2 regions of the Paenibacillus sp. FSL P2-0121 genome follow, and region 2 is predicted to be linked to the other one. Evidence: predicted binding sites of a transcription regulator. Region 2 holds the regulator's gene; the other holds the start of a gene.
The links. The regulator CtsR, encoded in region 2, represses protease genes until heat stress. The targets are predictions, from matches to a motif close to ATGGTCAATAAAGGTCAAACA.
Positions count from the first base shown of each region.

Region 1: a site for CtsR is predicted at 13,056-13,076, ahead of clpP (ATP-dependent Clp endopeptidase proteolytic subunit ClpP). Genes of this name have one in related genera too.

Region 1 is NZ_CP150245.1:172,325-188,794, forward strand. Features, by position in the region: gene MKY54_RS00840 (LacI family DNA-binding transcriptional regulator) at 1-70, shown strand, start outside; gene MKY54_RS00845 (tagaturonate reductase) at 228-1,697, shown strand; gene MKY54_RS00850 (altronate dehydratase family protein) at 1,731-3,221, shown strand; gene MKY54_RS00855 (DUF1858 domain-containing protein) at 3,429-3,653, shown strand; gene MKY54_RS00860 (DUF438 domain-containing protein) at 3,669-4,928, shown strand; gene MKY54_RS00865 (ROK family glucokinase) at 5,138-6,088, shown strand; gene rapZ (RNase adapter RapZ) at 6,135-7,034, shown strand; gene MKY54_RS00875 (YvcK family protein) at 7,089-8,036, shown strand; gene whiA (DNA-binding protein WhiA) at 8,082-9,011, shown strand; gene MKY54_RS00885 (HPr family phosphocarrier protein) at 9,109-9,378, shown strand; gene MKY54_RS00890 (SIMPL domain-containing protein) at 9,548-10,303, shown strand; gene MKY54_RS00895 (DUF4163 domain-containing protein) at 10,430-11,533, shown strand; gene MKY54_RS00900 (GDSL-type esterase/lipase family protein) at 11,645-12,283, shown strand; gene clpP (ATP-dependent Clp endopeptidase proteolytic subunit ClpP) at 12,373-12,969, opposite strand; tRNA gene MKY54_RS00910 (tRNA-Arg) at 13,164-13,238, opposite strand; gene MKY54_RS00915 (sugar-binding domain-containing protein) at 13,507-14,559, shown strand; gene gap (type I glyceraldehyde-3-phosphate dehydrogenase) at 14,673-15,683, shown strand; gene MKY54_RS00925 (phosphoglycerate kinase) at 15,800-16,470, shown strand, end outside.
Region 2 is NZ_CP150245.1:6,361,059-6,377,528, forward strand. Features, by position in the region: gene MKY54_RS28210 (PIN/TRAM domain-containing protein) at 1-631, opposite strand, end outside; gene pssA (CDP-diacylglycerol--serine O-phosphatidyltransferase) at 809-1,546, opposite strand; gene disA (DNA integrity scanning diadenylate cyclase DisA) at 1,611-2,687, opposite strand; gene radA (DNA repair protein RadA) at 2,701-4,068, opposite strand; gene clpC (ATP-dependent protease ATP-binding subunit ClpC) at 4,255-6,723, opposite strand; gene MKY54_RS28235 (protein arginine kinase) at 6,759-7,823, opposite strand; gene MKY54_RS28240 (UvrB/UvrC motif-containing protein) at 7,852-8,376, opposite strand; gene MKY54_RS28245 (CtsR family transcriptional regulator) at 8,407-8,868, opposite strand; gene MKY54_RS28250 (GNAT family N-acetyltransferase) at 9,163-10,335, opposite strand; rRNA gene rrf (5S ribosomal RNA) at 10,757-10,873, opposite strand; rRNA gene MKY54_RS28260 (23S ribosomal RNA) at 11,002-13,928, opposite strand; tRNA gene MKY54_RS28265 (tRNA-Ala) at 14,101-14,176, opposite strand; rRNA gene MKY54_RS28270 (16S ribosomal RNA) at 14,278-15,835, opposite strand; gene MKY54_RS28275 (MFS transporter) at 16,240-16,470, shown strand, end outside.

The DNA of each region.
Region 1 (16,470 bases), 790 kb from region 2:
AAAAGACGGGCGGATCTCGATCGAGACAGAGCTTATTGCCAGAGAATCAGTCAGGAAATTGCAGAAGTAGAGGCTGCGCATAGCAGCCTAATCCTTTACCTTCGTAAAGGATTGCTATCTAAAATTTTCACGTGTGCATATATTTAATTTATTAGTAATATAAATATGATTTTATATAGTTTATTTAATAAGTTTATCGTGTGCATTTACTATTAGGAGGCGTTAATATGAAAAGATTAAATAGTGATAATTGGACAGCTTACAAGCAGTATCCTGAGAAGGTTCTACAATTTGGCGAAGGCAATTTCATGCGCGCCTTTGTAGATTGGCAGATTCATACCATGAATCAAAAAACGGATTTCAATGGTGGAGTGGTTGTTGTACAGCCATTGGCTAACGGACTGGCAGAAATGCTGAATGATCAGGATGGGCTGTATACCCTTTATCTGCAAGGCATTAAAGACGGAGCGGCTGTAAAAGAACACGAGGTAATTAATTGTATTACGCGGACGCTTAATCCCTATTCACAGCATGAGGAGTATATGAAGCTGGCTGAGAACCCAGAGCTGCGCTTTATCGTGTCTAATACTACTGAAGCGGGAATTGCTTTTGAAGCTGGCGACAAGTTAACCGATACGCCGCAGAGTAGTTTCCCAGGCAAGCTGACGGCCTTATTGTACAAACGTTATCAAACTTTTAATGGGGAGGCTTCTAAAGGTTTTATCATCATTCCATGCGAGCTGATTGACCGGAATGGTGATGAACTCAAAAAGGTTATTTTGAAATATGCTGAGCTGTGGAATCTTGGAGAAGGTTTTGTGAACTGGTTGAATGAAGCTAATACCTTCTGCTGCAGTCTGGTGGACCGCATTGTTCCCGGTTATCCAAGAGACAGCATTGCCGAGATTACAGAAGAGCTGGGTTATGAGGATAAGCTGGTCGTTGTCGGCGAGCAATTCCATCTTTGGGTGATTGAAGGGCCACAGTGGATTAAAAAGGAGTTCCCGGCTGAACTAGCAGGTCTTAATGTGCTGGTGGTGGATGACATGGCCCCTTATCGCACTCGTAAAGTGAGAATTTTAAACGGAGCTCATACAGCTATGACACCAGTAGCGTATTTGTACGGTATTGATACGGTTGCTGAAGCCATTGAGCACGAAGAGGTTGGGGCGTACGTGAAGTCCTTAATCTATGATGAGATTATTCCAACGCTGGATCTGCCGGCAGAGGAATTGAATTCTTTTGCAGACGCGGTATTAGAAAGATTCCTGAACCCTTATGTGCAGCATTACTTGATGAGCATTTCCCTTAATTCTATATCGAAGTTTAAGACAAGAGATCTGCCTTCTTTACTGCAATATGTAGAGGCCAAAGGACAATTGCCTGAAAAGCTTGTCTTCTCATTGAGCGCATTAATTGCCTTCTATAGAGGACGCAGAGGGGAAGAAAACATTCAACTGGCTGATGATGCGGATATTTTGGAATGGTTCGCCTCCTTATGGGGAGGATGGGATGGCACAGACACCGGGCTGCGCGCACTGGCCGTCGAAGTACTTGCCGCAACCAATCGCTGGGGCTGTGACCTGAATGAAGTGTCTGGACTTACTGACAAGGTGACAGAAGGACTGATTGCGATTGAGAAAAATGGCATGAAGCAAGCCTTAAAAGCGTTCGTGAAGAGACCGGCACACAACTAATACCCTGGAGGTGACAATGATATGATCAAGACGATGAAAGAAGTATTGCAGATTAATGAGGCTGATAATGTCGCTGTTGCACTAAAAGACTATAAAGCAGGCGACACCATTGTGATTGGTTCAAAAGAGATTAAAATTACTGAAGATATCGCTAGAGGCCATAAAATTGCACTATCCAGCATTAGCGAAGGTGAAAATGTATTGAAATATGGTTACCCCATTGGTCATGCTATAGCGTCTATCGCGCCGGGGCAGTGGGTGCATACCCATAACACTAAGACAAACCTAACAGGGGTAGAGGAATATACCTTTGAGCAGAAGCTGACGCCGAATCCTTTTGCAGCGGAGAATTTGACCTTTAAGGGCTATCGCCGCTTTGATGGATCTGTAGGTATCCGCAATGAGCTGTGGATCGTCCCTACTGTTGGTTGTGTGAATGGAGTGGCGGAGCAGATCATCAATATTTTCAAAGCAGAGGTTGGAGATATCGCACCTTTCGATAACGTGCTCGTGCTTAAGCATAACTACGGTTGCTCCCAGCTGGGCGATGATCATGACAATACACGTACGATTCTGGCTAACGCGGTTAAACACCCGAATGCGGGCGGCGTGCTTGTGCTCGGATTGGGCTGTGAGAATAACAATTTGCATATTTTTAAAGACATGCTGGGCAGCTATGATGAGGATCGTGTGCGTTTCCTTGTCTCCCAGGAGGTTGGGAATGAGATTGAAGAAGGCGTGAAGCTGCTGAAGGAAATCTACAATAATGTACAAGGTGATCAACGGGAAGAGGTATCACTCTCCGAGCTGAAGATCGGTCTGAAATGTGGAGGCTCCGACGGGTTATCCGGTATTACTGCGAATCCGCTCCTTGGACGTCTGTCTGATTATATGGCTGCTCAAGGCGGGACCACTGTACTGACAGAAGTGCCTGAAATGTTTGGTGCCGAAAAAATTCTAATGGAACGTGCTGCGGACGAAACTATTTTCAACAAAATTGTCGATCTCATTAATGACTTTAAGCAGTATTTTATGGACTATAAACAGCCGGTATATGAAAATCCTTCTCCAGGAAATAAAGCCGGAGGAATTACTACGCTTGAGGATAAATCATTGGGTTGTACTCAAAAATCCGGGAACGCTACAGTTATGGATGTCCTCAAGTACGGGGAGCTTATCACTAATAAAGGCTTAAATCTCCTTAACGCACCTGGCAATGATCTTGTGGCTTCCTCTGCACTGGCTGCTGCTGGCTGCCAATTGGTGATCTTTACGACCGGGCGGGGAACACCATTTGGTACATTCGTGCCAACGATGAAGGTATCTACCAATACCCCATTGTATGAAGGCAAACGTCATTGGATCGATTTTAATGCAGGTGTGTTGGTGGAAGATGGTTCTCCAGATGAGGTCCTGCGCAGCTTCATAAACTATATTATTGCGGTGGCCAGCGGTGAATGGGTTAATAATGAAAAGAATAATTTCCGTGAGATCTCCATATTCAAAACAGGAGTAACGCTATAATAAATCATTAATTAATGACAAATCAGGCTGTCTCTTATGCTTTTTAAGCGTAGGGGGCAGTTTTTTTAGGTTCACAGCATACATAATCCGTCTTAAAAAGAACGATAATTGCTTTCTTTTGAATTAGTGATTGCAATCACAATGGTCCTGTACGGCCTGTGCTAATCTTTTATTGAGAATAGTTCTCACATAAAGGAGAAGAGTCAGATGGAAAAAGTGCTGAGTTTGGATGAATCTATATTCGAGATGGTATCACGGCATCCGGAGGTCATCGAGATTATGGTAGAGCTGGGCTTTAAGGATATTGCCAAGCCTGGCATGCTGCAGACTGCTGGCCGTTTCATGACCTTATCCAAAGGAATTAAGCTGAAAAAAATGGATCTCGAGCACGTGAAGCAAACTTTTGAACGTCATGGTTTCGAGATTATTTAATAAAGGAGTGTTAATATGAGCGAACTGATTAACAACCGTGAAGTTGATGTGCCGGAACAGACTCGTCGCCAGGCTATGCTTAAGGAGATTATTAAAGAGCTGCATGCAGGGAAAAGTGTAGAAGAGGTTAAGGCGCGATTCGCTGAAGCTGTGGGTGATGTTACCGTAGCGGAGATTTCCGCGATGGAGCATTCATTAATGACCGAAGAAGGAATTCCGGTATCCGAGGTCCAACGTCTTTGTTCGGTGCATACAGCCATCTTTAAAGGCTCTATTGAGCAAATTCACCGCTCGTCCCAGCCCGAGGAGCAGCCAGGCCATCCAGTACACACCTTCAAATTGGAGAATCGTGAGATCGAAAAACTTGTTAACTTCCGCATGGATCTGCACGCAACAAAGTTTCAAAAGAATGATAGTGAGGAACTGATCTTCAAATTGTTGGAGGATCTTAGCTTGCTGCTGGATCTTGATAAACACTATAGCCGAAAAGAAAATCTGCTGTTCCCATACCTCGAAAAATACGGCATTTATGGCCCAACCAAGGTAATGTGGGGAGTGGATGATAATATCCGCCGTATGATTAAAGAGGCAAAAGCTGCGCTCAGCACTTATAGCGGAAACGCAACAGAAATAGGCATTCAGCTTGAGGAGATCATCAAGGAAGTTAATGAAATGATCTTTAAGGAAGAAAATATTCTATTGCCCATGGCCCTGGACAAACTGACGGAAGATGAATGGGTCAAAATCGCCCGGGAGAGTGATGAGATCGGGTTCTGCCTAACCGCACCGGAGCAGGAGTGGATCCCTGAGCGGGCCGCTGAGCCGGACGGCGCAGTGCTGGAAGAAACAGAAGGAGCTACGCCGTCCGGCGGGTTCATCCGTTTTGAGACAGGGTTGTTGTCACTGCATCAGCTGGAGACCGTACTCAACCATCTTCCTGTAGATCTAACCTTCATTGATGAGAATGATGTTGTCCGATATTTTTCACATGGGAAGGAACGTATCTTTGCCCGAACTAAAGCGGTTATCGGCCGTACAGTACAGAACTGTCATCCCCCGCAAAGTGTTCATGTGGTAGAGAAGCTTTTGGAAGACTTTAAGGCAGGCCGTAAGGATGCTGAAGACTTCTGGATCAATATCAAGGATAAGTTTATCTACATCCGTTACTTCGCTGTACGAGACGAGTCAGGCCAATATATGGGCACGCTAGAGTTCACACAGAATATCGCTCCAATCCGAGCATTAGAGGGCCAAAAGCGCATTTTATCAGAATAAATCGGTGCGTTGGGTTATTTTCCAGATAATAATATAGGTACAAGACTCTCTTACTTAGGCGTAAGGGGGTCTTTTTAGAATATAATAGAGTATACTCTTAAAATAAGGAATTCCCGGGTGTGTTGTCTTTCCTTGACCACAGAGAGGGCTTCTATTATAGTTGGTACTTAGGATTAACTATTTTAGTATAAAAAAAGGTGGCTTGTTACATGTCTGAGAATATCTACGTTGGCGTGGATTTGGGTGGAACTGCAATTAAGGTTGGAATCTGTAATGCTGAAGGTACCCTTCTTCATACTTATGAGGGACCTACAGGAACTGCAGAGGGTGTCGATACTGTTATCGATAATATCGAGAAGTATGTACGCCAAATTGTGGAGGATTCCCCGTACTCTTGGGATCAGCTTGCAGGTGTAGGAGCGGGTGTAGCCGGGTTCACAAATATTCGTGAAGGAATCATCATCCTTGCGCCTAACATAGGATTTAGAGATGTGCCGATCCGTTCCATTTTGGAAGATCGTTGGAACAAGCCTGTCAAAATAGACAATGATGCGAATGTGGCTGCACTGGGCGAAGCTTGGAGCGGTGCGGGACGTGGCGTTGATAACTGTGTCTGCTATACGCTTGGAACAGGTGTCGGTGGCGGAATTATTATTAATGGAAAGATTTATCAAGGCTTTGCGGGATTAGCTGGTGAGCTTGGTCATATCACAGTAGTGCCGGATCTGGAAGCTATTCAATGCGGCTGTGGCAACATGGGCTGTCTGGAAACCGTTTCCTCCGCTACAGGTATTATCCGCATGGCTAATGATGCAGTAGCTCGTGGCGATCGTACTTCCCTCTCTATGGTAGAGAAGATTGCTGCGAAAGAAGTCTTTGATGCGGCTAAGGCTGGCGATGAAGTAGCTATCCGTATAGTAAATCGTGCAGCGTACTATCTGGGTAAATCCATGGCTTCTGTTGCGGCTGTGCTTAACCCTGAAGTATTTATCGTTGGCGGCGGTGTGTCTAAGGCTGGAGATATTCTATTTGATGAGGTTCGTCGTGTGTTTGCGAAATTGACACCGGCTCCGCTTCAAACTGGTGTTTCGATTATTCCAGCTGAGCTTGGCAATGACGCAGGTATTGTTGGGGCTGCCGGCCTTTTGCTGCGTTCTTAAAAGACGGGAAGTATTCATATACTAAATCTAGGGAGGGGACGCTTTTATGACCGAATTGGACAATACCCCAACGGCTGGAGCCACCCTGATTATTATTACGGGAATGTCAGGTGCGGGGAAGACAATTGCTGTACAAAGTCTGGAAGACCTAGGGTTCTTCTGTGTCGATAATTTACCACCGGTGCTGATTCCCAAGTTCGCAGAGCTAATTGAACAGTCGAAGGGTAAGATTGCCAAGGTAGCCCTTGTAATTGACCTGCGTGGTCGAGAATTCTTCACTGCTTTGTCTGAGTCTCTTGCCTATATCAAGGATGAGTCAACCATTGGCTGTGAGATCTTGTTTTTGGATGCTACAGATTCAGTACTTGTTCAGCGTTACAAGGAAAGTCGACGTCATCATCCATTAGCACCTAAGGGGCTGCCGCTTGATGGTATCAAGCTAGAACGTAAAATGCTTGAAGAATTGAAAAATTCAGCTACGTTATGTTTAGATACCAGCAGTATGAAGCCCGTGCAGCTTAAGGAGAAGATCGTTTCACGGTTTTCGCATCTAGGAAAAAGTACGCTTTCCGTCAATATTACATCCTTCGGATTTAAGTACGGTATCCCTATTGATGCAGATCTTGTCTTTGATGTCCGCTTCTTGCCTAACCCACATTATGTGGACCATCTGCGGCCTAAAACCGGCCAGGACAGTGAAGTCTACGATTATGTAATGAAGTGGCCTGAAACACAGGTGTTCCTGACCAAACTGCTCGATATGCTTCATTTTCTAATTCCGCAATATCGCAAGGAAGGTAAGTCCCAGATTATCATTGGCATTGGCTGTACGGGAGGTAAACACCGTTCCGTAGCCATATCTGAGTATTTGGGTAAAATGCTGGGCGTTAGCGAGACGGAATCCGTAACCGTTAGTCATAGGGATTCCGAGCGTGATCGGCACTAGAGAGAAGGGGTCATAGTGGCTGAAGAACAAAGACAGCGTCCACGTATCGTCGTTATGGGCGGTGGCACGGGGTTATCTGTTATGCTTCGTGGTTTAAAAGAGAAGCCATTAGATATTACTGCTATTGTTACCGTTGCCGATGATGGGGGAAGCTCAGGTATTTTGCGCAGTGAACTGCAAATGCCTCCTCCTGGGGACATCCGCAACGTATTGACAGCTATGGCTGATGTTGAGCCGCTCATGGCAGAGATTATGAGATACCGTTTCAACACGGGTGAGGGACTAGCTGGTCATAGTCTCGGCAACTTGATTCTTGCTGCGCTCACGGATATATCCGGCGATTTCGTTACAGCTGTACGGGAGCTCAGTCGATTATTCGCTGTTCGCGGCCGGGTATTGCCTGCGGCCGGTGAAGCTGTAATCCTGCATGCAGAAATGTCGGACGGCACGATTATCACGGGGGAGTCCAAAATCCCTGAAGCTGGCGGGATCATCAGACGAGTGTCCTTGGAGCCGCCAGATGTAGAACCGTTGCCCGAAGCGCTTGAGGCGATTCGGAATGCAGACGCGATCCTGCTGGGTCCTGGCAGTCTGTATACGAGCATTCTTCCCAACCTGCTTGTTCCGAAACTGGCAGAAGCGGTTGTATCTTCGAATGCTATCAAAATTTTCGTCTGCAACGTAATGACTCAGCCGGGTGAAACGGATAACTATACCGTCAGCGATCATCTTCAAGCTGTATATGATCATATCGGGATCGATTTATTCGATTATGTTATTGTTAATGACGGTGAGATTCCGGAACAGGTCCAGACGAAGTACGCCGAGAAGGGCGCGCGCCCGGTGCAGCTTGATAAAGAAGCGCTGGATGGCAATGGATACAAGGTTATAGCCGATAAACTGGTTTTATTCCGAACTTATTTGAGACATGATACCGATAAGCTTAGTCATCACATTTATCAGCTTGTGCAGGATTGGATAAACAGAAACCCTAGGGTATAACTTATAGATGAGAACGAAGTACTTATCAAGAAAGAGGTGAGACCCTTGTCTTTTGCGGCCCTTACCAAAAAAGAGCTGACGATGGTGGAGAGTGAACCCTGCTGCGAGAAGGCGGAAATGTCAGCGCTTATCCGTATGAATGGATCTGTGCAGCTTTCAAGCAAAAAGGTTATTCTCGACATTTCGACGGAGAACGCCGCGATTGCAAGGCGGGTATATTCTTTACTTAAGAAATATTACCAGGTCCATATTGAGCTACTCGTGCGTAAAAAAATGCGTTTGAAGAAAAATAACGTCTATATCGTCAGAATCCCAAACCGTGTACAAGAGATCCTAAAGGATCTTAGAATTGTGTCGGAAGGATTTATTTTTACCGATGGTATTGATGATGAGATTGTTGGGAATAACTGCTGCAAGCGTGCTTATTTGCGCGGTGCCTTTCTGGCTGGCGGATCGGTTAATAATCCGGAAGGCTCCTCCTACCATTTGGAGATTTCCTCGATGTATGAGGAACATTGTAAAGCATTAGTGGATCTGGCTGGGGAATTCCACCTAAACGCACGCTGTATTGAACGTAAAAAAGGGTTCATTCTTTACATTAAAGAAGGCGAGAAGATTATTGAATTCTTAAGTTTGATTGGAGCGCATCAGGCGCTGTTCAAATTTGAGGATGTAAGAATTATGCGCGATATGCGTAATTCCGTGAATCGGATCGTGAACTGCGAGACCGCAAATCTCAACAAAACAATAAGTGCTGCGGTGCGGCAGATTGAGAATATCAAGCTGTTGCAGCGAGAAATGGGACTGGAGAATTTGCCGGATAAACTGCGTGAAGTAGCAGAAATTCGAATGGCGCATCCAGATATCAACCTCAAGGAGGTTGGTGAAATGCTCAAAGGTACAGTCAGTAAGTCGGGAGTAAATCATCGGCTTCGTAAGATTGATGAGCTGGCGGACAAGGTTCGAGGCGGCTAATTACTTTTTTTCTAGTGTGGTTTACGTTATAATGATATAATAATATAAAATTAATGTGAAACTTTTGGGGAGAACTCAATTAGGGGGTAAGCGTTTCATGACAAAGCACCCGGTAGTTGTTCGGTTGAAGACAGGGCTTCATGCCCGACCGGCAGCATTGTTTGTGCAAGAAGCTAACAAGTTTTCGTCGGAGATTTTCGTGGAAAAAGATGATAAAAAAGTAAATGCTAAAAGTATTATGGGGATTATGAGCCTCGCTATCAGTTCCGGCACGGAGATTTACATTAGCGCGGACGGTGCGGATGCCGATCAAGCTGTAAACGCTTTGACAAGTCTGGTCAGCAAAGAAGAGCTTGAGAACCAATAATAGGAAGACAACATCGTTTCTGCTAGGAAGACTTTATTTATCGCATGACCAAAAGCCCTTCGGGGCTTTTTTTAATACCAAAAAATAGATGGAGAACGTGCAACATTTACCAAAATGACTCGTCTAGAGGATAATAACAAATCACAAGAAATGAAAGGGGCTGGCAAATATGAAAGGTTTATTGAAGAAAATTGGTTCAGTGATGATCGTAGGGAGTTTGTTAATTGGAGGGATCAGCATGAGTGGTGTTTTCCAAGGTCCTGCAAAGGCTTACGCAGATGAAGTGCAGAAAAATGTCGTTAGTGTAGTAGGTAAAGGCGAATTGTCCCTCAAGCCGGATATCGTATACTTGTCCATCGGTGTGGATACTACAGCCACAACTGCGCAAGAAGCGCAGAAGACCAATGCCGCTAAAATTCAGAAGATTATGACTTTACTGAAGAATACTTGGAAAATTGCAGATAAAGATATTCAAAGCACGCAGTTTTATGTGCAACCCAATTATAGTTACAGCGAAAAAGAAGGACAGCAAGTGAAGGGGTACAACGCCAATCATACGCTGTTAGTGTCTTATAGAGATCTGACCAAGGTTGGTGAATTGCTGGACGCTGCATCTGCGGCAGGGGCGAATAATATCGGAAATGCACGTTTTTCTGTGGAAGATACTTCTGCATTTGAAGCTCAGGTGATTGAAAAAGCGATGGCGAATGCAGATGTTAAAGCAGGGGCTATTGCTAAGGCAGCTAAACGCAGCTTGGGTCAAGTGATCACGGTCAGCCAAAATGATGGCGATATCACTCCGGTTTATTTTGAACAGAATCTAAAAATGAATATGGCTGCAGCAGATGCTGGTGCAAGCACATCCGTGCAACCCGGAGTAGTTAAAGTTACAACTCAGCTGAGCGTAATGTATGAATTGAAATAGTATCAGAACAAGGTGAATGCAGAGAGGAGAGGTGTCTTCCACTAGTAATAGTGGGGGGGCGCCTCTTTTTTTGTGTAAGTTCTCTACGATTCTGTTTAATAAATTGGAAAGGAGAGGAAAAATAAGATGATGAATATTATTTCAAAAGAATCAGCGCGCAAATGGGGCATAGGTCTGATGTCAGCAGGTTTATTGTTTGTTGGAGGCCTACTGCCCAGCGAAACGGGTTATGCAGCAGCTAGTAAAACGGAGAATAAAGCTATTGATTCGCGTATCGTTTTAAAGGCAAACGGGATAAATTCGTTGCAGGAAGGTATTTTGAAGGAAGGACTGGCCTGGATTCCCCTAACTTTTATGCGAGATGTGTTGGGATTACCGCTTGTGTATGATAAGAAGGAAAATGCGTACATGATTGGAAAAGGATCGACCAAGGCCAAGTTGATGTTATCCAGCTACGGTACTTCTGTGTGGGTGAACAACTATTTCATTCGAGAGTATGAAGGGAAGTTAATTAATAATCGCCTCTATGTTCCATCAGGATTGTTAAATGATTATATGGGTTATAAGGTAGATTGGAGTCGGGCCGCCAGTAGGCTGAATGTGGTGAACAGACCGCAGAACGCGCTGACGGTAACCACGGAAACTTATGCTAAAGATCGGGCAGAAGCTTTTATTCAGCTTGATTATCCGAAGATCAGTGGATTGGGCAACTCCAGTGCGCAACAAGCTATTAATAATACTTTGAAGGAAAGTGTTATGAAATTCGCGGCGGGTGCAGAACAGGATATCTCCGATCGAGATGGAGCAGAGCCCAAATACACCTATGATTCAGGTTATGTAGTGACCTACAATCAGAATGGTGTGATCAGCATAGTGATGCATCAGTATAGTGATACGGGCGGCGCCCATGGAATGACTAACCGTGAAGCCTTCACCTTCTCGCTTAAGGATGGTAAACGTCTACTGTTGGGCGACCTGTTTGGAGCTAATCCAAACTACAAAAAACAGCTGAATGCAAAGCTGAGCAAGCTGCTGAAGGCAGAGGATAGTTATTTGGGAGGATTCAACGGATTGAATACGGAGAAATATTTCTATCTGAAGGACGACAAGGTTGTTCTGTTCTTCCAATTATATGAGTACACAGCGTATGCTGCAGGCTTCCCTGAGTATACTTTTAGTTTCAAAGAGCTTTTGCCGGATGGCAGTAGCCCGTTTGCCGGCATGAAATAAATGGAAACTCTTCGTCTCCGCTAATGTCGGCACAAGACATCTCCCCCTTACCAGAGTTGTCTCTTGTTCATATGCTAAAGGGAGTAACTAGTTTATGAACGGGGGAGAGCTATGGGCTACCAATATACTGCAATTGGCGATTCCTTGACGACTGGATTTGGTGCTCTGCCAGGTAACGGTTTTGTTCCGGTGTACCGTAGAATGGCAGAAGGGAGACTGCGGACTACTGTAGCCTCTACGAATTTAGGCGTGAACGGAATGACTACTTCAGAGCTGGAGCAGCGGCTGCGCGGAAATTCCATGATGCGTGAAGCCGTTCGAGAAGCCGATATCATCACTGTGTCTATCGGTGGTAATGATTTGATTCACGCGGCCAAATCAGCAGCAAGACAGCAAGGCAACTTATCCGCAGAACTGCGCAGATCGCTTCAGGAATGCAAACAAAATTTCTCTGCAATTATGAATATCCTTATACAATTGAAGGCGAGGACGCGTAGACCTTTTATCATTAGAATTGTGGGATTATATAACCCCTATCCTCAGGTGGTTGGTGCGACAGAGTGGGTCAGGCAGTTTAATCAATACGCAGCACAGTACAGCAGCCGAGTATGTGGATTTGCTTCGATTTACAGTGAGTTCGCAGGAAATGAGAGAGGGCTGTTATCCATTGATCATTTGCATCCGAATGGCCGGGGTTATCGCGTAATTGCCGAGAAGCTGGATGCGCTAGGTTATGGCGGGCTGGCTTAATTGGATTTAGGTCTTCTATAAAATATAAAGAGGCTGTGCCCTATCCGTTATGGTTAGAGCACAGCCTCTTTATATTTTTACTTTATAGCTTACACACCGCTAGGCAATGTCTTCTCGATTACTTTATCTACGATACCGTATTCAGCCGCGTCTGCAGCAGTCATGAAGTAGTCGCGATCTGTATCCTTCTCAATACGTTCTAGAGGTTGACCCGTACGTTCTGCTAGAATACGGTTCAGCTTATCGCGCAATTTAAGGATGCGGCGGGCACGGATTTCAATGTCCGTTGCTTGACCTTGAGCACCACCCAGAGGCTGGTGGATCATGATCTCGCTGTTAGGCAGTGCGAAGCGTTTGCCTTTGGCGCCAGCGTTTAGCAGGAAAGCTCCCATGGAAGCTGCCATACCCACACAGATGGTGGAAACGTCTGGTTTAATGTACTGCATTGTATCAAAAATAGCCATACCTGCAGTAATGGAACCGCCTGGGCTATTCACGTAAAGGTGAATGTCCTTGTCAGGATCTTCGGCAGCCAAGAACAGCATTTGTGCGATGATAGAATTGGCTACCACGTCATTAACCTCCGTTCCAAGGAAAATGATGCGGTCCTTCAGCAGGCGGGAATAGATGTCATAAGCGCGCTCGCCGCGGTTGCTCTGTTCTACTACCATAGGAATATAACTCACGTGGAAAACCTCCTTGATATTGGTTCTTCAAATGTATTCATTTTTACTCTTGCCGTATTACCCACATGATAAACAAATTCAAACAAAAAGTCAAAGAAAGTCAAACTTATATTCAAAAAAAAGAGCCGACAAGCGGCTCTTTGGTTAAGTAGTAGTATAGGCACTACTAAATTATGTGCAAAAAATGAAATTAATGGCGCGCCCGCCAAGAATCGAACTTGGATCTCAGGCTTCGGAGGCCTACGTCATATCCATTGGACCACGGGCGCAACAAAAATGATTATAATACAATTTTTACACAATTGCAATGTAATATTAATACTGGACAAGCGCTCTAGGGACAGGCATCGGGCGTTATATCTTTTTCTGACCTTATTAATGTATAAGAAGACAAGCCCTTGAGAATTCTACTCTCGGAAGACTTGCGCTTCGAGCAATATTTGGTTAGAATATGGGTGGGACTTAAAAAGTTTACCCGGGACGTTTTGAGACCATGAACAAGGGAATAGAGGAAGACGAAGTTGCAGGAGTGAAAGTATGCGTAATTTATTAGATATCCAAAAGCAGCTTCTGCCTGATCTCATGGAAACCCTTAAGAGACGGTACACGATTCTTCATCAGATCATGCTGTCCGATATTATTGGGCGCAGAACGCTAGCCGCTTCGCTAGATATGACTGAGCGGGTACTGCGTGCCGAGACGGATCTTCTGAAATCGCAAGGGCTTATTGAGATCGAGAGTGTTGGCATGCGCATTAGCGCTGCTGGACGTAGACTGCTTGATTTGCTAGAGCCGGTTGTTAAGAGCCTATTTGGTCTGGATGAGCTGGAAGAGAAAATTCGAGCAACGTATGGTCTGGATAAAGTTATTGTAGTACCGGGTGATTGTGAGTCATCGCCGTTCACCAAACGAGAGCTTGGCCGAGCGGGTGCGAAAGCGCTGCTGAGTATACTTCGCGCAGATGATACAGTTGCCGTCACAGGTGGATCGACGCTTGCCGATATGGCTGATCAACTGGCACCGCCGTTGTCCCTTTCCTATAAGAACGCTTGGTTTGTTCCGGCGCGTGGAGGATTAGGAGAGAGTATGGAGATTCAAGCCAACACGATTGCCTCAACCATGGCAAAGCGGGTTGGAGCCAACTACCGGTTGTTGCATGTCCCTGATTTGCTTAGCGGGGATGCATACCAATCGCTGGCACTTGACTCTAATATTGGAGAGATTGTACAAACCATCCGTAGTTCGCGTATTATTGTACATGGGATTGGGGATGCCATTGAAATGACCCGCCGCCGCAAACTGGACGAGGCTACAGTCTCGGAAATCCAGGGTGAAGGGGCAGTGGCCGAATCTTTTGGCTATTATTTCAATGAAGAGGGTCAGGTTGTCCATACCATGCTTACGATGGGTCTACGTCTAGAAGATATTATCCGGACAGAGAAAGTCATCGGTATTGCAGGAGGCAAACCCAAGGCCAAAGCCATTCATGCCATGCTGCGTTTCGGGCAGGAGAATATTCTCGTCACGGACGAGGCTGCTGCAGTAGAAATAGGCAAGGAAATTGACAATCAACTACAGCTATCTTCGTAGTTTTTAGATTGCAGGCAATAACATACTTCTTGCATCATACTTAACATTGTTGTCATGACAGACCTCACCGTCTGTTTTGAATAAATAAAACGAATTCTAGGAGGAACTATTCAATGAGTGTAAAAGTTGGAATTAACGGTTTTGGACGTATTGGACGCCTTGCTTTCCGCCGTATTCAAAATGTAGAAGGTATCGAAGTGGTAGCAATCAACGACTTGACTGACGCTAAGATGCTTGCTCATTTGCTTAAATATGATACAACTCAAGGTAAATTCCAAGGTGATGTTGAAGTGCATGATGGCTTCTTCAAAGTCAATGGTAAAGAAGTTAAGGTTCTTGCTAACCGCAACCCTGAAGAATTGCCATGGGGCGACCTAGGCGTTGATATCGTACTTGAGTGCACAGGTTTCTTCACAACTAAAGAAGCAGCTGAAAAACACTTGAAAGGTGGAGCTAAGAAAGTAGTTATCTCCGCTCCAGCTACTGGCGACATGAAAACTGTCGTTTACAACGTTAACGATGACATTCTTGATGGTACTGAGACTGTTATTTCCGGCGCATCTTGCACAACTAACTGCCTAGCTCCTATGGCAAAAGTACTGAACGACAAGTTCGGTATCGTTGAAGGCTTGATGACTACAATTCATGCTTACACTGGCGACCAAAACACTTTGGATGCTCCACATGCTAAAGGTGACTTCAGACGCGCTCGTGCAGCAGCTGAGAACATCATTCCTAACACTACTGGTGCTGCTAAAGCAATCGGTCTGGTTATTCCAGAACTTAAAGGTAAATTGGATGGTGCAGCTCAACGTGTTCCAGTTGCAACTGGTTCCCTGACTGAGCTTGTAACTGTTCTTGATAAGAGCGTTACTGTTGAAGAAATCAACGCAGCAATGAAAGCAGCTTCCGATCCAGACACTTATGGTTACACTGAAGATGAAATCGTATCTTCCGACATCAAAGGTATGACTTTCGGATCCCTGTTCGATGCTACACAAACTAAAGTATTGACTGTTGGCGACAAACAACTGGTTAAAACTGTTGCTTGGTATGACAATGAAATGTCCTACACTGCACAATTGGTTCGTACTTTGGAGAAATTCGCTAAAATCGCTAAGTAATTGACTTGATATAAGCAACATCTATAGAGCGGAAACAGAAATTCCTTGTTTCCGCTCTTTCTAAATGTATTTCTTGTTTCCTGCTAGAAACAATTTTGGGTGTGGAGGAATTAATCATGAACAAAAAAAGCGTCCGTGATGTAGAAGTAAAGGGTAAGCGCGTATTTGTACGCGTGGATTTCAACGTACCTGTAGAAGACGGTAAAATTACTGATGATACTCGTATTCGCGAAACACTTCCAACCATTAAATATTTGATCGAGAACGGTGCAAAGATCATTCTTGCGAGTCATATGGGTCGTCCTAAAGGCGAATTCGTAGATTCCATGCGTTTGACTACTGCTGCTGAACGTCTGTCCGAGCTCCTTGGCAAACCAGTAGCTAAAGCTGACGAAGCAATTGGCGAAGCTGTAAAAGCAAAAATCGCTGAGCTAGGCGAAGGCGACGTACTTGTACTTGAGAATGTTCGTTTCTACCCAGGTGAAGAGAAAAACGATCCTGAACTGGCTAAACAATTCGCTGAATTGGCTGATTTGTTTGTTAATGATGCGTTTGGTGCGGCTCACCGTGCACATGCATCGACAGAAGGTATCGCTCATTTCCTACCAGCTGTATCCGGTCTTTTGATGGAGAAAGAATTGTCTGTTCTTGGTAAAGCTCTTTCTAACCCAGAACGTCCTTTCACTGCGATCATCGGTGGTTCGAAAGTTAAAGACAAGATTGATGTTATTGATAACTTGTTGTCTTTGGCTGATAACGTCCTGATCGGCGGTGGGTTGTCTTATAC
Region 2 (16,470 bases):
GCTTCAACAGATCCGAAGAATCAGCAATATGCTGGAGCTCTTCAAGCACGAATTCAGGTATGACAATGGTTCCCTCAATAAATCCCGTCTTACAAATGTCAGCGATTCTTCCATCGATAATAACACTTGTGTCGAGAATTTTATGTTCCTCAAGCCCGCGGCCTTCCGGCTCAGCCGCTTGACCCCAGCGTCCAGATGTCCACAGTGCAGCTAGCTCCTCTTTTTTCTCCAAACCGATCCGCAGCCCCAGATATCCAAAAGCTAACGTAGCTGGCACTTGCAGCAGCTGCCCAGCTTTCCCAAGCCAGATCATTGCAGGGTATAACAGGAGAGATAACAGAAGCCCCCCTGTTAACCCAGCTGCACTTGCAGCTAATTCATTCATTGGAATACGCGAACAGTAGTGAACCGCCTCCCGCAGTTTTGAACCTCCCCATTCCGCGCATAAAGACCCCGCAAACAAAAAAATAATGGCACCCAGCACTGTAAATAAAATGCTTCCTTCTACAGGTAAGCTTTCACCCAGCTTTTCCATCCCCTTGGGGAATCCTCTTTCGAGCGCATGGTATAGCGAAAAACCTGACCAAGCACCACATATTAAGGCAAAAGACAAAATCACTTTTTTCCACATAACCTAACGCACCTCCTTTTTATTCATCCTAAATGGATCTATTCCTCACCAGTATGTTCCAATTTTCAAGACGATAAACTTAGGGTAGCGCTGGAAATGCAAAAAGGCTTTGCCATCCCCCAGGGAAGACAAAACCTTTGGTCATAATTTATTCAGTTACCTTACCTTTTGGACCGATTAACCGTTCTTGGAATGATACACTTTATCCTCTGAACGACTACGACGACGATGACGGCGTCTGGCTGTCAACCGATCAATATTTTGCTTAAAGCCGTATAATGCATAAATTCCAAGTAAGACAAAGATCAGCTTAGCGATTTGCTCTGGGAACACAACAGCTACAGCCACTGCAACAACAATAACCACTGGCGCTCCAACCACCGCTTTTTTCGGCAATCCAATCTTTTTAAAATTAGGATATTTAACAGTGCTGACCATCAAATAGGATAAGAGCAGTGTAGCAACGATCATAAACGGAGCCGAAACATCTTTATTAAAAAGAGCTAATGTGGCCAGTACACCACCTGCAGCAGGAATTGGCAAACCGATAAAATAACCCGGAACCCCCGGACGAACATTAAAACGGGCTAAGCGCAAAGCACCAAACACCGGAAAAATCGCAGTTACTGTCCAGCCTAATGCAGAGTTCAAATCCTGCAGGCTTGAGACGTACAAAATAACGGCCGGTGCGACTCCGAAAGAAACGACATCAGATAAGGAGTCCAACTCCTTGCCAAATTCGCTTTCGCATTTTAGAGCGCGAGCTACTCGACCATCTAAGCCGTCTAACAGCATAGCAATAATAACCATGATAGCGGCCATGCTAATCTTACCGTCAAACGCCATCATGATACCAAACATTCCGAGCATCAAATTACCTATCGTAAAAAGACTCGGAATTGATTTTTGTATCATTTCTTCACCTCAATTTTCTAACTTTGGCCTTTAACGTCCCCAATATTACGTGATTGTATGTTATTTACATTTGCCTGTCAATAAGAACTTGCTTCTGTAAACGTTTGAGCCCATCCTGAATATTACGGGCCCGCACCTCCCCAATTCCGTCCACTTCATCCAATTCAGCTATGCTTGCGGACATCAAATTAGGCAGCATTTCAAACCGCTCCACCAGATTGTGAATGATCACATTCGGAAGCCGCGGAATTTTGTTAAGCAGGCGATAACCACGTGGAGTCACCACTTCTTCAGAGGTAATTGCCGTAGAAGAATAACCCAGTATACGGGCAATATGGTTGTCATCCATCAGATCATCATCGCTTATCCGTTTGAGACCGGCGATAATTTCACGGATTTTATCTTCCTGCTCTTCCTTAGCATAGTCTCTGTATAGAAGCCATGCTTCTTCCTCTGTATTTCCAACCAGTTCTTCCATCTGCATGCTGATCAGGCGTCCTTCGTTGCCCAATTCGTTGATATAGCGTTTGATCTCCATTTTTATGCGCAAAACCATCTCTACACGCTGGATAACACCCACTACTTCAGCAACGGTAACAATGCCCTCATATTCTGAAGCTGACAAATTCGTCAGTCCTTGCGTGAGCACTGCTTTATACTTCTCGAGTGTCTGAATCGCTTGGTTAGCCTTTGCCAAAATAGCCCCGATCTCTTTGAGTGCATAACGTATCGAGCCTTGATAGAGCGTGATGATATTGCGGCGTTGTGAAATGGAAACCACCAGCTTACCCGTTTGCTTCGCTACCCGCTCCGCGGTCCGGTGACGGATCCCCGTCTCGATGGATGAGATAGAGGAATCCGGTATAAGTTGTGTATTAGCATACAATATACGCTTTAAATCCTCACTTAGAATAATAGCTCCGTCCATTTTAGCTAGCTCATATAAATAATTGGGTGAAAAATCGCAGTTAATGGAGAATCCACCATCCACTACGTCCATCACCTCAGGACTGTACCCTACGACAATAAGTGCCCCTGTCTTAGCGCGCAGCACATTCTCCAAACCTTCCCGAAAAGGTGTACCCGGTGCCGCCAGTCTGAGCAGATCATTCATATTCTCTAATTGGTTATATTCTTTCATATCCCTGTGCCCCCTAATCTAACGCGACCGATAGTGCATCTGCTACGGTACTGACGCCAATAATCTGGATATCTTGCGGGTGCTTCCATCCCTTCATGCTCTTTTCAGGCATAATCACCCGCCGGAAGCCAAGTTTTGCGGCCTCCTTAACGCGCATTTCCGCGCGCGAAACGCCTCTTACCTCACCGGTAAGTCCTACTTCTCCGAAGAAAACGTCGTAAGGTTTTGTTGAAATATCACGAAAACTGGAGGCGATACTAATAGCTACAGCTAGATCAATCGCCGGTTCATCCAGCTTTACTCCCCCGGCAACATTCAGGTATGCATCCTGATTCTGCAGGAACATGCCCATCCGTTTCTCGAGTACAGCGATAATAAGTGCCATCCGCTGGTGATCCATGCCTGTGCACATTCGCCGTGGGGAAGGGAAGTGGGTGGCAGCAACAAGTGCCTGAAGTTCTACAAGCACAGGTCTAGTTCCCTCCATACTTGCCACCACAGTAGAACCAGCCACGCCAAGCGGACGTTCCGATAAAAAGAGCTCCGATGGATTCTCTACTTCGGTAAGCCCCGCTTCACCCATTTCGAAAATGCCGATTTCATTCGTAGAGCCAAAGCGGTTTTTTACAGCCCGCAAAAGTCTATACGTATGATGCCGCTCACCCTCAAAATACAGCACGCAGTCCACCATATGTTCAAGCATCCGTGGTCCAGCAATAGCCCCTTCCTTGGTAACATGACCAACGAGAACTGTTGCAATTCCACGAATCTTAGCGATACGCATAAATCTTGTCGTACACTCCCGAACCTGGGTCACGCTGCCTGGCGCACTCGTTACTTCTGGCATAAATACGGTCTGAATAGAATCGATGACAAGAAATTGTGGCTGGATTTGTTCGATCGCTTCTTCTATGCTTTCCATATTTGTCTCACATAGTACATAAAGCTCCGTTGACAACGCATCGAGGCGATCCGCGCGCAGCTTAGTTTGCCTTACCGATTCTTCGCCCGAGATATACAGTACTCGCAATCCCTGTGTTGTAAGGGCGTGCGAGGTCTGTAATAAGAGCGTAGATTTACCGATTCCTGGGTCTCCCCCTACTAGTACCAGCGATCCTGGTACGATCCCCCCACCGAGAACACGGTTAAGCTCACCTATACCTGTCAGTATGCGCGGTTCCTTGTCACTTTCTATACTTATGATCGACTGTGCCTTTTCTTTACTATGAAAAATAGGGGCATTCATTCCCTGTGTTTTGACTACGCTTTCCGTTTCCTCCACCATGGAGTTCCAAGCCTGGCACCCTGGGCATTTCCCGAACCATTTTGGCGATTCGTATCCACAGTCGGTGCAAAAAAATTTTGTTTTTGCTTTAGCCATTTGTTCTCCTTACGGTCCGAACTGTTTACAATTCGGATCATTTTCTTCTAATGAAAGTTTACCATTTCTACCCCTTTAACGAAAGGTCATTCGGTATTTGCATTAAATGTATATTTTAAATTGATCTATTTCCAATAAAAAAAGCTTCCGCTCCTCTATAAATAAGGAGTGAAAGCCTTGTTTATTTTATTCGGATTCTACTTCTTTTTCAAGCGCTGGCGCTACTGGAGCGTCCACTTTAGTCACCACAAGTTCTCCCCCGACCTCATCAATATTGAGGGAATCACCCTTTTGGATATTTCCTCTCAACAATTCCTCAGAAAGACGGTCTTCAATATGCTTCTGAATTGCCCGACGCAATGGACGTGCACCAAAGGCTGGGTCATAACCTTCTTTAGCCAAGAAGGCCTTCGCTGCATCCGTGAGTACGAAATCAACATCATATTCACGCAGGCGCTTGCGCAGCTCATCAGACATCAACGTAACGATCTCAGCGATATGTTTCTCATCGAGTGAGTGGAAGACGATGATTTCGTCGATCCGGTTCAAGAACTCTGGACGGAAGCTCTTCTTGAGCTCTTCCATAACCTTGCCCTTCATATTGCCGTATTCTGCTCCTGCATCTTGCACAGCCGTGAATCCAAGCGTTGAATTCTTCTTGATTGCCTGTGCGCCTACGTTAGAGGTCAGAATGATAAGTGTATTGCGGAAGTCAACTACCCGGCCTTTGGAGTCGGTGAGGCGACCATCTTCAAGCACTTGCAGCAAAATGTTGAATACTTCCGGATGTGCTTTTTCAATTTCATCAAGCAGTACTACCGAGTATGGTTTACGACGTACCTTCTCTGTTAATTGGCCGCCTTCTTCATAGCCGACATATCCAGGAGGGGCACCAACTAAACGGGATGTGGAGTGCTTTTCCATGTATTCCGACATATCAATACGGATGACCGCATTCTCATCGCCGAACATGGCTTCAGCAAGCGCACGAGCCAACTCAGTTTTACCTACACCCGTAGGACCGAGGAAGATAAAGGAGCCCATTGGACGTTTCGGATCTTTAAGACCCGCACGCGCCCGGCGCAATGCCCGGCTGACAGCCTTAACAGCTTCGTCCTGACCAATCACTCGTTCATGCAGCAGAGCTTCCATGTTAAGCAGACGGTCGGTCTCTTCTTCTTTCAGCTTGCTTACAGGGATTCCCGTCCAGCTTGCAACAACCTGTGCGATATCTTCAGGTGTAACTTCAGAATCGGTGCGTCCTTGTTTTTCTTTCCACTGGTTCTTAGTCGTATCAAGCTCTTCACGGATTTTTTGCTCCGTATCACGCAGGGCAGCCGCTTTCTCAAACTCTTGGCTCTGAACAGCAGAATCCTTCTCCTTGCGGATATCATCCAAGCGCATTTCTAGTTCCTTCAGATTTGGCGGGATAGTGTAAGAGTGAAGCCTTACTTTAGACCCTGCTTCATCGATAAGGTCAATGGCTTTATCCGGCAGGAAACGATCCGGAATGTAACGATCAGACAGCTTTACAGCTTCCACGATAGCTTCATCCGTAATTTTCACACGGTGATGTGCTTCATAACGATCGCGAAGTCCAAATAAAATTTGTACCGCTTCTTCTGGAGATGGCTGATCCACCGTAATCGGTTGGAAACGACGCTCCAAAGCTGCATCTTTTTCAATGTATTTACGATATTCATCCAGCGTAGTCGCACCGATGCACTGAAGTTCTCCGCGGGCTAAAGCCGGCTTAAGAATGTTGGAAGCATCAATAGCACCTTCTGCGCCACCAGCACCGATCAGCGTATGAAGCTCATCGATAAAGAGTACGATATTCCCCGCTTGGCGAATCTCATCCATGATTTTCTTGAGGCGGTCTTCAAACTCACCGCGATATTTAGTACCAGCCACTACCGAGCCCATATCGAGCGTCATTACGCGTTTGTCGCGCAGTGTTTCTGGAATTTCATTATTAATGATTTTTTGGGCCAAGCCTTCAGCAATAGCTGTTTTACCAACCCCAGGTTCACCTATCAACACCGGGTTGTTCTTCGTCCGGCGGCTCAGTACTTGAATAACACGTTCAATTTCCTTGCTGCGACCGATAACTGGATCCAGGTTGCCATCCTTGGCATAAGCCGTCAAATCGCGTGCTAGACCGTCTAGAGTAGGTGTGCTGACATTAGCAGGTGTTCCGCTATGACTGGATGCAGCCTCGCTGCTTCCCAGAAGCTGAAGCACTTGCTGACGAGCTTTGTTCAAGCTGATGCCGAGGTTATTAAGCACACGAGCCGCGACACCTTCTCCTTCACGAATAAGTCCTAGCAGAATATGCTCAGTGCCGACATACGTATGTCCCAGCTTGCGGGCTTCGTCCATCGACAACTCGATTACTTTTTTGGCGCGAGGAGTATAAGCAATGTTCGTAGGTTGTTCTTGGCCTCTGCCAATCAGTGTCTCCACTTCGTCCTGGATTTTCTCAAGACCCAGACCCAAAGCGATTAATGCTTTAGCAGCAATGCCGTCTCCTTCACGAATAAGTCCTAGCAAAATATGTTCTGTGCCAATATTGTTGTGTCCTAAACGAACAGCTTCTTCCTGCGCTAGCGCTAGCACTTTTTGTGCGCGTTCCGTAAATCTTCCAAACATCATATCTCCTGCACCTCCATGAATAATAAATATCTATATTAATGTTGTGTTCCCAGTGTTTCTCGGAGCAGTTTCGCCCGATACATATCCCGTTCAGTGGCGTTCATCTCGTCACCGAACATTTTTTGCAGAAATCCTGGCTGTGTCTTAACGTTAAGCTCATTAAGCACGGAAATCGAAGGGCCTTCCAGTATGCCAAGGTCAACCCCAAGTCTCACATCAGACAGCCGTTGTGCGGATTCTTTAAGCTCCATTAGAGCTGCATAACACAAAATCCCATAAGATCTTTTGACTCGGTCTGTAATTCTTAAAGCGGAATCTACAAGCAGCCTTTCACGGGCATTTCGTTCATGCTCTATAATCTGGGTGACTACACTGTGAAGGTTCTCGATGATTTCACTTTCCGTTTGACCGAGAGTAATCTGATTGGAAATTTGAAAGATATTCCCTACTGCTTCGCTGCCCTCACCATAAATTCCTCTTACAGTCAATCCCACTTGATTCACTGCTGACAATATGCGATTGATCTGTTGGGTCATTACTAGTGCTGGCAAATGCAGCATTACTGAGGCACGCAGCCCTGTACCCACATTGGTGGGACAACTGGTCAAGTATCCTCTTTTATCATCAAAAGCGTAATTCACAGCCGATTCGAAGATATCATCGATGGCTGTCGCACGTTCCCATGCTTCTCTTACCTGAAGACCCGGGAACAGACATTGGATCCGCAGATGGTCTTCTTCGTTAATCATGATGCTAACCGACTCATCTTCATTTAATATCACAGCTGCGCCACGTGAATCATTAGCCAGATTAGGACTGATGAGATGTTTCTCGACCAATACCTTTTTATCCAGTTCATTCACTTCAGCAAGCTTTATTAGTTGAAAAGATCCGAATTCGGCAGCAGTTTCCCCATGAAACACAGGGGCCAGCAGCTCTAATACTTCTTCCGATTGCTCTAAGGAAGCAAGCATAGGGAATGGAAGATGCTCTAAATTACGTGCAATACGCATACGGCTGCTAATTACAATCTCGGAGTGACTGCCTCCCGAGCGCATCCAATCACTAAGCGCTTGTTCAGTAAATCGGAGACTTGACATGTCATATCCCCCCTATATATCAAAGACTTTACTCTTGTGCCATTTCTTTTTCAAGTTGGCGAATTTGATCCCGCAGCTCTGCCGCAGTTTCGAATTCCTCCTGTGCGATACTTTGCTGTAATTCCAGCTTCAATTCATCAATTTGCCGCTTGAACACAATTTGTGCTCCAGCACGTTTAGGAATCTTGCCTACATGCGAAGTGCTGCCATGCACCCGTTTAAAGAGCGGGTCCAGTGCACTGTTGAAATATTTATAACAGGAGCTGCAGCCAAAACGACCCAATTTGCTAAACTGCGAGTACGTCATTCCACAATTCTCACATTGCAGACTCTGCGTAGTTTTCGTAGCAGCCGTCTTTTCCTTACCGGCCCCTTCAAGATCAAGCAGACCGGACAGCAAGCTGTGAATGGAGAATCCTCCAGCAGTTCCCGGGATCAGTTCACCCTTCTCCCGCGCACAGCTCTCGCAGATATGAAATTCTGTCTTCTCTCCATTCACGATCTTGGTGAAATGGAGTGTTGCTGGCTTGACGCCACATTCCTGACATTGCATAAGCGAAAGCCCCTCCCTTATGATTGACAATTATTTGCCTAACAAAGAGATTAACATCGCCTTCATAATCTTGGCCCGAATCTCATCCCGATATGGAATCTTAACCGTTAGGCAATCCCGAGAAACAGCAGCGCGCATAAGACACGCCTCACGCTTGCTTAGAAAACCAGCTTCCTCCAGTTGATAAATCAACCCTTCGGCAGCGTTCTGATCTATCCCGCCACCTATAGTATGGTTTAAATGGGCATGCAGTGCCACGTTGGGCGGCAATTCAAAACGTTGAATACGAATATATCCCCCGCCACCACGTTTACTTTCCACCACATAGCCTTTTTCCAGTGTAAAGCGTGTACTAATAACATAATTGATCTGTGACGGTACGCATGAGAACTGGTCCGCCAGGTCATTTCGCTGGATTTCCACCGTACCTTCGGGACTTTCATGCAAAATATTCTTCAGATATTGTTCAATAATATCAGAGATATTGCGCATCACTCATCCTCCAGTGCTCTTTAAAGCTTCATAATATCGCTTACGGCCCGCATCCTTAATGACATTCATTAGTGAACTTCATTCATATAAGTCTGAAGAAAACTTCACGAATTCAGAGGATCGCACTGTATGTCATCAGGTGCGTTGACTTTGACTTTCTTTGACTTTTTAATATTATAACATATTCTGTGCTAATTCCAAGAGGATTCTCTTATTTTTCACTTTTTTCAGCGAATGTATTCGGAAATAAAGAACTCTCCCAGCATCTTTCGAAGGGGAGAGCCTAATTATTTTCTAAAAATGATCAAAAAGTGCAGTTTCAGCTTGCGGTATGATTTCTTCGAGCCATTCCAGAGCCGTCGGATTACCAGTCACACGTCCATAACGAGCCAGCTCTGCCGGGCGTTTATATCCAAACATTAGAATCGTCAGCGAACCAATATCACAGCTTAAGTCAGCTGCATCCCGTTCACCCTCTATACGCAAGAAAGCTGCTGCTCCCTTTTCGGAGACAGTCCATTCCCACAACCCGTCATTCCATGGGGCATATTTATCTTCAATATAGATAACCTGTTTCTTCTGACTGTTGTGACGCTTAAAAGAATAACTCTCCACGAATGCTTTAGCATTAACAATACGCGCCATAAAATAAGGATAATTCTCCTGCTCTATACGCGGATCAGGCAGCAAAAAGGGTAACATATCATCGGATGGCACCAGTTTTAGCGATGCACCGGTCACCATCGAATCGTGATTCGCAAGAAATGTCCATAGCCCCTGCCGGGCCTGTTCGTTCAAAAACACAAATTCATCAATGACCAGCTCTCTATTTTCTATCTTATATAGTACGTATCCTTCAGGTTCCCCAAGCTGTGAATAAAATACCGCAGTCTGACCTTCATCATCCAGAACAGAGTTTTCCCACCAGTCCAAATCACGCTTAAGTGTTCCGTTATATCTAACTGCAAAACGATTGTATAAGTTGTCCAATACTTCGATATCTATAACACCACGTCTTACCTTGCCCTCAACTTCAACCTTCTTGGGAAACTTGGCAACAGGAATGGAGTATTTCTTATATTCACAATAAACTTCCCAACCAAATTTGCGATAAAAGGGGATCAAGAACGGATGCAGAAAAGATAATGTCTGCCCCGCCTCATTCATCGTTTGCAGCGTATGCGCTAGGAGCTTTGCCACATGCCCCTGTCTGCGATTCTCTGGCCATGTCGCTACCCCTGCGAGCCCTCCCATAGGTACTAATCTACCTTGTATGTACACTTCGAACGGAAGAAGAGTAAGTTTAGCTTCCAAAGTACCTTCTTCAAAAGCACCCCATACGCGTTCTGCTTTAAATCTTTCCTTAGCATTCGCCCTTTTCTCACTAGGCAGCTTATATTGAAAAGCATATTCAGATAAATCCATGCTTAGATCAAACTCTTCTGAGTGCAACTGTCTGATATCCACAAAACTCACCTCATCATTTATGAATTTACTTTTATGGTTAGTATAACAAGAGAGTGTATTGTGTGCGAATTATAAGGATATTTTTCGAACTTTTTTTAGTTATCCACAGCCTTAGGCAGTTTTAAAAATAGTCTTGTAATCTTGTTCTATTCAAGTTAAAATAATTATCCACTTATTAATCCCTCTATCCACATAAATATGACTATATCCACAGCAACCCGTGTATTACTTAGGTTTTCTGTTGACAGATCTACATAAATATGTACTTAATCCACACCATTTGGTGATTTTTTGCCTTTTAATCATCTATCCACATGTGCGTAAGTTTTCTGCAAATTCCAATGAATTATCCACAAGTTTTCCACAATCTATAATAGACGCAAAAAAGCCACTGTCGAGTTATCAACAGTGGTCTATTTGTGCTTGGCAACGTCCTACTCTCCCAGGACCCTTCGGTCCAAGTACCATCGGCGCTGGAGGGCTTAACGGTCGTGTTCGGGATGGGTACGCGTGGAACCCCTCCGCTATCGCCACCAAACATGCGTCTGTCAAACAGACGCTGCCGCGTGAAATTCGGTTCATCACCAGAAGTGACAATGAATTTCTAAGCGTATTTCAGGCTTGATGCCTGAAAACTGAATCCGAAACAAATCTGCATTCTACGTATAGGATAAGCCCTCGACCGATTAGTATTGGTCAGCTCCATGCATTGCTGCACTTCCACCTCCAACCTATCTACCTCGTCGTCTTCAAGGGGTCTTACTAATTGGGAAATCTCATCTTGAGGGGGGCTTCACGCTTAGATGCTTTCAGCGCTTATCCCGTCCGTACGTAGCTACCCAGCCATGCTCCTGGCGGAACAACTGGTGCACCAGCGGTACGTCCATCCCGGTCCTCTCGTACTAAGGACAGCTCCTCTCAAATTTCCTGCGCCCACGACAGATAGGGACCGAACTGTCTCACGACGTTCTGAACCCAGCTCGCGTACCGCTTTAATGGGCGAACAGCCCAACCCTTGGGACCTACTTCAGCCCCAGGATGCGATGAGCCGACATCGAGGTGCCAAACCTCCCCGTCGATGTGGACTCTTGGGGGAGATAAGCCTGTTATCCCCAGGGTAGCTTTTATCCGTTGAGCGATGGCCCTTCCATGCGGTACCACCGGATCACTAAGTCCGACTTTCGTCCCTGCTCGACTTGTAGGTCTCGCAGTCAAGCTCCCTTATGCCTTTGCACTCTGCGAATGATTTCCAACCATTCTGAGGGAACCTTGGAACGCCTCCGTTACTCTTTAGGAGGCGACCGCCCCAGTCAAACTGCCCGCCTGACACGGTCCCCGTACCCGATAAGGGTACTAGGTTAGAACCTAGATACGATCAGGGTGGTATCCCAACGGCGCCTCCACCGAAGCTTGCGCTCCGATTTCTACGGCTCCCACCTATCCTGTACAGATCGTACCCAAATTCAATATCAAGCTGCAGTAAAGCTCCATGGGGTCTTTCCGTCTTGTCGCGGGTAACCTGCATCTTCACAGGTATTAAAATTTCACCGGATCTCTCGTTGAGACAGCGCCCAAGTCGTTACGCCATTCGTGCGGGTCAGAATTTACCTGACAAGGAATTTCGCTACCTTAGGACCGTTATAGTTACGGCCGCCGTTTACTGGGGCTTCGGTTCATAGCTTCGGGTTACCCCTAACCACTCCCCTTAACCTTCCAGCACCGGGCAGGCGTCAGCCCGTATACTTCGCCTTGCGGCTTCGCACAGACCTGTGTTTTTGCTAAACAGTCGCTTGGGCCTTTTCACTGCGGCCCCCTCGTGCTATTCACACTACCGGGGCACCCCTTCTCCCGAAGTTACGGGGTCATTTTGCCGAGTTCCTTAACGAGAGTTCTTCCGCGCGCCTTAGAATTCTCTTCTCGCCTACCTGTGTCGGTTTGCGGTACGGGCACCTTCTCCTGGCTAGAGGCTTTTCTTGGCAGTGTGAGATCATGACCTTCGCTACTACAATTTTCGCTCCCCATCACAGCCCAGCCTTAATGATGTGCGGATTTGCCTACACATCAGCCTCACTGCTTAGACGGACATCCATCAGTCCGCGTCACTACCCTCCTGCGTCACCCCATCGCTCATAGCGGATTACGGTGGTACAGTAATTTCAAACTGTTGTCCTTCGACTACGCCTTTCGGCCTCGCCTTAGGTCCCGACTTACCCTGAGCGGACGAGCCTTCCTCAGGAAACCTTGGGCTTTCGGCGGATCAGATTCTCACTGATCTTTTCGTTACTCATACCGGCATTCTCACTTGTGTAGTGTCCAGCGCTCTTTTCAGTACACCTTCAACCCCTACACAACGCTCCCCTACCCCAGATACATACGTATCTAGCCATAGCTTCGGTGGTGTGTTTAGCCCCGTTACATTTTCGGCGCAGAGTCACTCGACCAGTGAGCTATTACGCACTCTTTCAATGGTGGCTGCTTCTAAGCCAACATCCTGGTTGTCTGTGCAACTCCACATCCTTTCCCACTTAACACACACTTGGGGACCTTAGCTGATGGTCTGGGCTGTTTCCCTTTTGACAATGGATCTTAGCACTCACTGTCTGACTCCCGGCAATAAGTATATGGCATTCGGAGTTTGACTGAGCTTGGTAATCCTTGCGGACCCCGCACCCAATCAGTGCTCTACCTCCACTACTCTTATACCGAGGCTAGCCCTAAAGCTATTTCGGGGAGAACCAGCTATCTCCGAGTTCGATTGGAATTTCTCCGCTACCCCCACCTCATCCCCGCACTTTTCAACGTACGTGGGTTCGGGCCTCCAGTGCGTGTTACCGCACCTTCACCCTGGACAGGGGTAGATCACACGGTTTCGGGTCTACGTCCACATACTAATCCGCCCTATTCAGACTCGCTTTCGCTGCGGCTCCACCTTCTCGGCTTAACCTTGCATGTTAAACGTAACTCGCCGGTTCATTCTACAAAAGGCACGCCATCACCCATTAATAGGGCTCTGACTTTTTGTAAGCACACGGTTTCAGGTTCTATTTCACTCCCCTTCCGGGGTGCTTTTCACCTTTCCCTCACGGTACTGTTTCACTATCGGTCGCCAGGTAGTATTTAGCCTTAGCAGATGGTCCTGCTGGATTCATACGGGGTTTCACGTGCCCCGCACTACTCGGGATCCGTCTCGGAGAGAACACAGTTTAGGTTACAGGGCTTTTACCTCTATCGCGGGCCTTTCCAGACCTCTTCACCTACCATATTCCTTTGTAACTCCATGTGAGACGTCCCACAACCCCTAAGAGCAAGCTCTTAGGTTTAGGCTGTTCCGCGTTCGCTCGCCGCTACTGACGGAATCACTATTGTTTTCTCTTCCTCAGGGTACTTAGATGTTTCAGTTCCCCTGGTCTGCCTCTACATTTCCTATGTATTCAGAAATGAGTAACTGCGAATTACCACAGCTGGGTTTCCCCATTCGGACACCCCCGGATCAAAGCTTGCTTACAGCTCCCCGAGGCAGTTTCGTTGTTCGCCACGTCCTTCGTCGGCTCCTGGCGCCTAGGCATCCTCCGTGTGCTCTTATTAGCTTAACCTTGATTTTTCCGCAGGAAAATATCATACGATGACATTCTCTTTGGAATCATCTCACTAATAACATTTACTTGTTTACACAAGTTGCTAAAAGATGTTCTAAAACGCAAATTCGTTTCGGTATCCAGTTTTCAAGGATCAAGTGTATAGACATAACAAATAGATGAAGTTTGTTGGTGGAGCCAAGCGGGATCGAACCGCTGACCTCCTGCTTGCAAGGCAGGCGCTCTCCCAGCTGAGCTATGGCCCCGCAAATTCCATCAAAACCGAACAAATGGATACACGTTAATTGGTTGTGGAAGTTAAACTTCCGATTTGAATGTTCTCATTGCAGAGAACGATTCTCCATAGAAAGGAGGTGATCCAGCCGCACCTTCCGATACGGCTACCTTGTTACGACTTCACCCCAATCATCTACCCCACCTTCGGCGGCTGGCTCCCTTGCGGGTTACCCCACCGACTTCGGGTGTTGTAAACTCTCGTGGTGTGACGGGCGGTGTGTACAAGACCCGGGAACGTATTCACCGCGGCATGCTGATCCGCGATTACTAGCAATTCCGACTTCATGCAGGCGAGTTGCAGCCTGCAATCCGAACTGAGACCGGCTTTGATGGGATTGGCTCCACCTCGCGGCTTCGCTTCCCGTTGTACCGGCCATTGTAGTACGTGTGTAGCCCAGGTCATAAGGGGCATGATGATTTGACGTCATCCCCACCTTCCTCCGGTTTGTCACCGGCAGTCACTCTAGAGTGCCCAACATTACTTGCTGGCAACTAAAGTTAAGGGTTGCGCTCGTTGCGGGACTTAACCCAACATCTCACGACACGAGCTGACGACAACCATGCACCACCTGTCTCCTCTGTCCCGAAGGCCGCCACTATCTCTAGCAGATTCAGAGGGATGTCAAGACCTGGTAAGGTTCTTCGCGTTGCTTCGAATTAAACCACATACTCCACTGCTTGTGCGGGTCCCCGTCAATTCCTTTGAGTTTCAGTCTTGCGACCGTACTCCCCAGGCGGAGTGCTTACTGTGTTAACTTCGGCACCAAGGGTATCGAAACCCCTAACACCTAGCACTCATCGTTTACGGCGTGGACTACCAGGGTATCTAATCCTGTTTGCTCCCCACGCTTTCGCGCCTCAGCGTCAGTTACAGCCCAGAAAGTCGCCTTCGCCACTGGTGTTCCTCCACATATCTACGCATTTCACCGCTACACGTGGAATTCCACTTTCCTCTTCTGTACTCAAGCCACCCAGTTTCCAGTGCGACCTCAGGTTGAGCCCAAGGTTTAAACACCAGACTTAAATAGCCGCCTGCGCGCGCTTTACGCCCAATAATTCCGGACAACGCTTGCCCCCTACGTATTACCGCGGCTGCTGGCACGTAGTTAGCCGGGGCTTTCTTCTCAGGTACCGTCACTCCGGTAGCAGTTACTCTACCGGACGTTCTTCCCTGGCAACAGAGCTTTACGATCCGAAAACCTTCATCACTCACGCGGCGTTGCTCCGTCAGGCTTTCGCCCATTGCGGAAGATTCCCTACTGCTGCCTCCCGTAGGAGTCTGGGCCGTGTCTCAGTCCCAGTGTGGCCGTTCACCCTCTCAGGTCGGCTACGCATCGTCGCCTTGGTGGGCCGTTACCCCACCAACTAGCTAATGCGCCGCAGGCCCATCCCTCAGTGACAGATTGCTCCGTCTTTCATTCTTCTCTCAGGAGAAAAAAGAAATTATCCGGTATTAGCTACCGTTTCCGGTAGTTATCCCAGTCTGAAGGGCAGGTTGCCTACGTGTTACTCACCCGTCCGCCGCTAAGTTATTTTGAAAGCAAGCTTTCAAAATAACTCCGCTCGACTTGCATGTATTAGGCACGCCGCCAGCGTTCGTCCTGAGCCAGGATCAAACTCTCCAATTAGTATTGAAAAGAGCGATATGCTCATTTTGAAACTGACGATTCATTAATTGAATCTTTTTAAAAATTAACGTGTTCCATTTGTTCAGTTTTCAAAGAACTTGCTCCTAGCATTTGGACATTCAATGTCTCTTGCACAGGAATTAGAGTATATCATGTTTGTTTCTATCTTGTCAACTTATTTCTTCATCGCTTGTGTTTCGTATGTGCGATGCGTCGTAAGCACAAGAGATAATATACCATGCTGTCATTGAGTTTGCAAGCTTTTTTTGAAATAAAAAAATCATTCGTATAAATAACTTCGATACAACACAAATTGATACCATTCATCCATTATTTGTGGCTAAATAGAATTTATCGTATTCGCCAATCTTACCTTTTAACTATCAGTACAGAGAGGAGTCAAAATGAAGACCAAACCTACAGACGCTGCATCCACGGTAGACAGCAAGAACAAGGAGCAGCGTAATCTGCAGCAGGCAACGATTTATAAAATTTTGTTAGCTGTCAGTTTTGTTCATTTATTTAATGATTCTATACAGGCAGTCATTCCAGCAATCTTCCCTATTCTCAAAGATAATCTACTGCTCTCTTTCGCCCAGATTGGATGGATCTCATTCGCTTTAAATATGACGTCA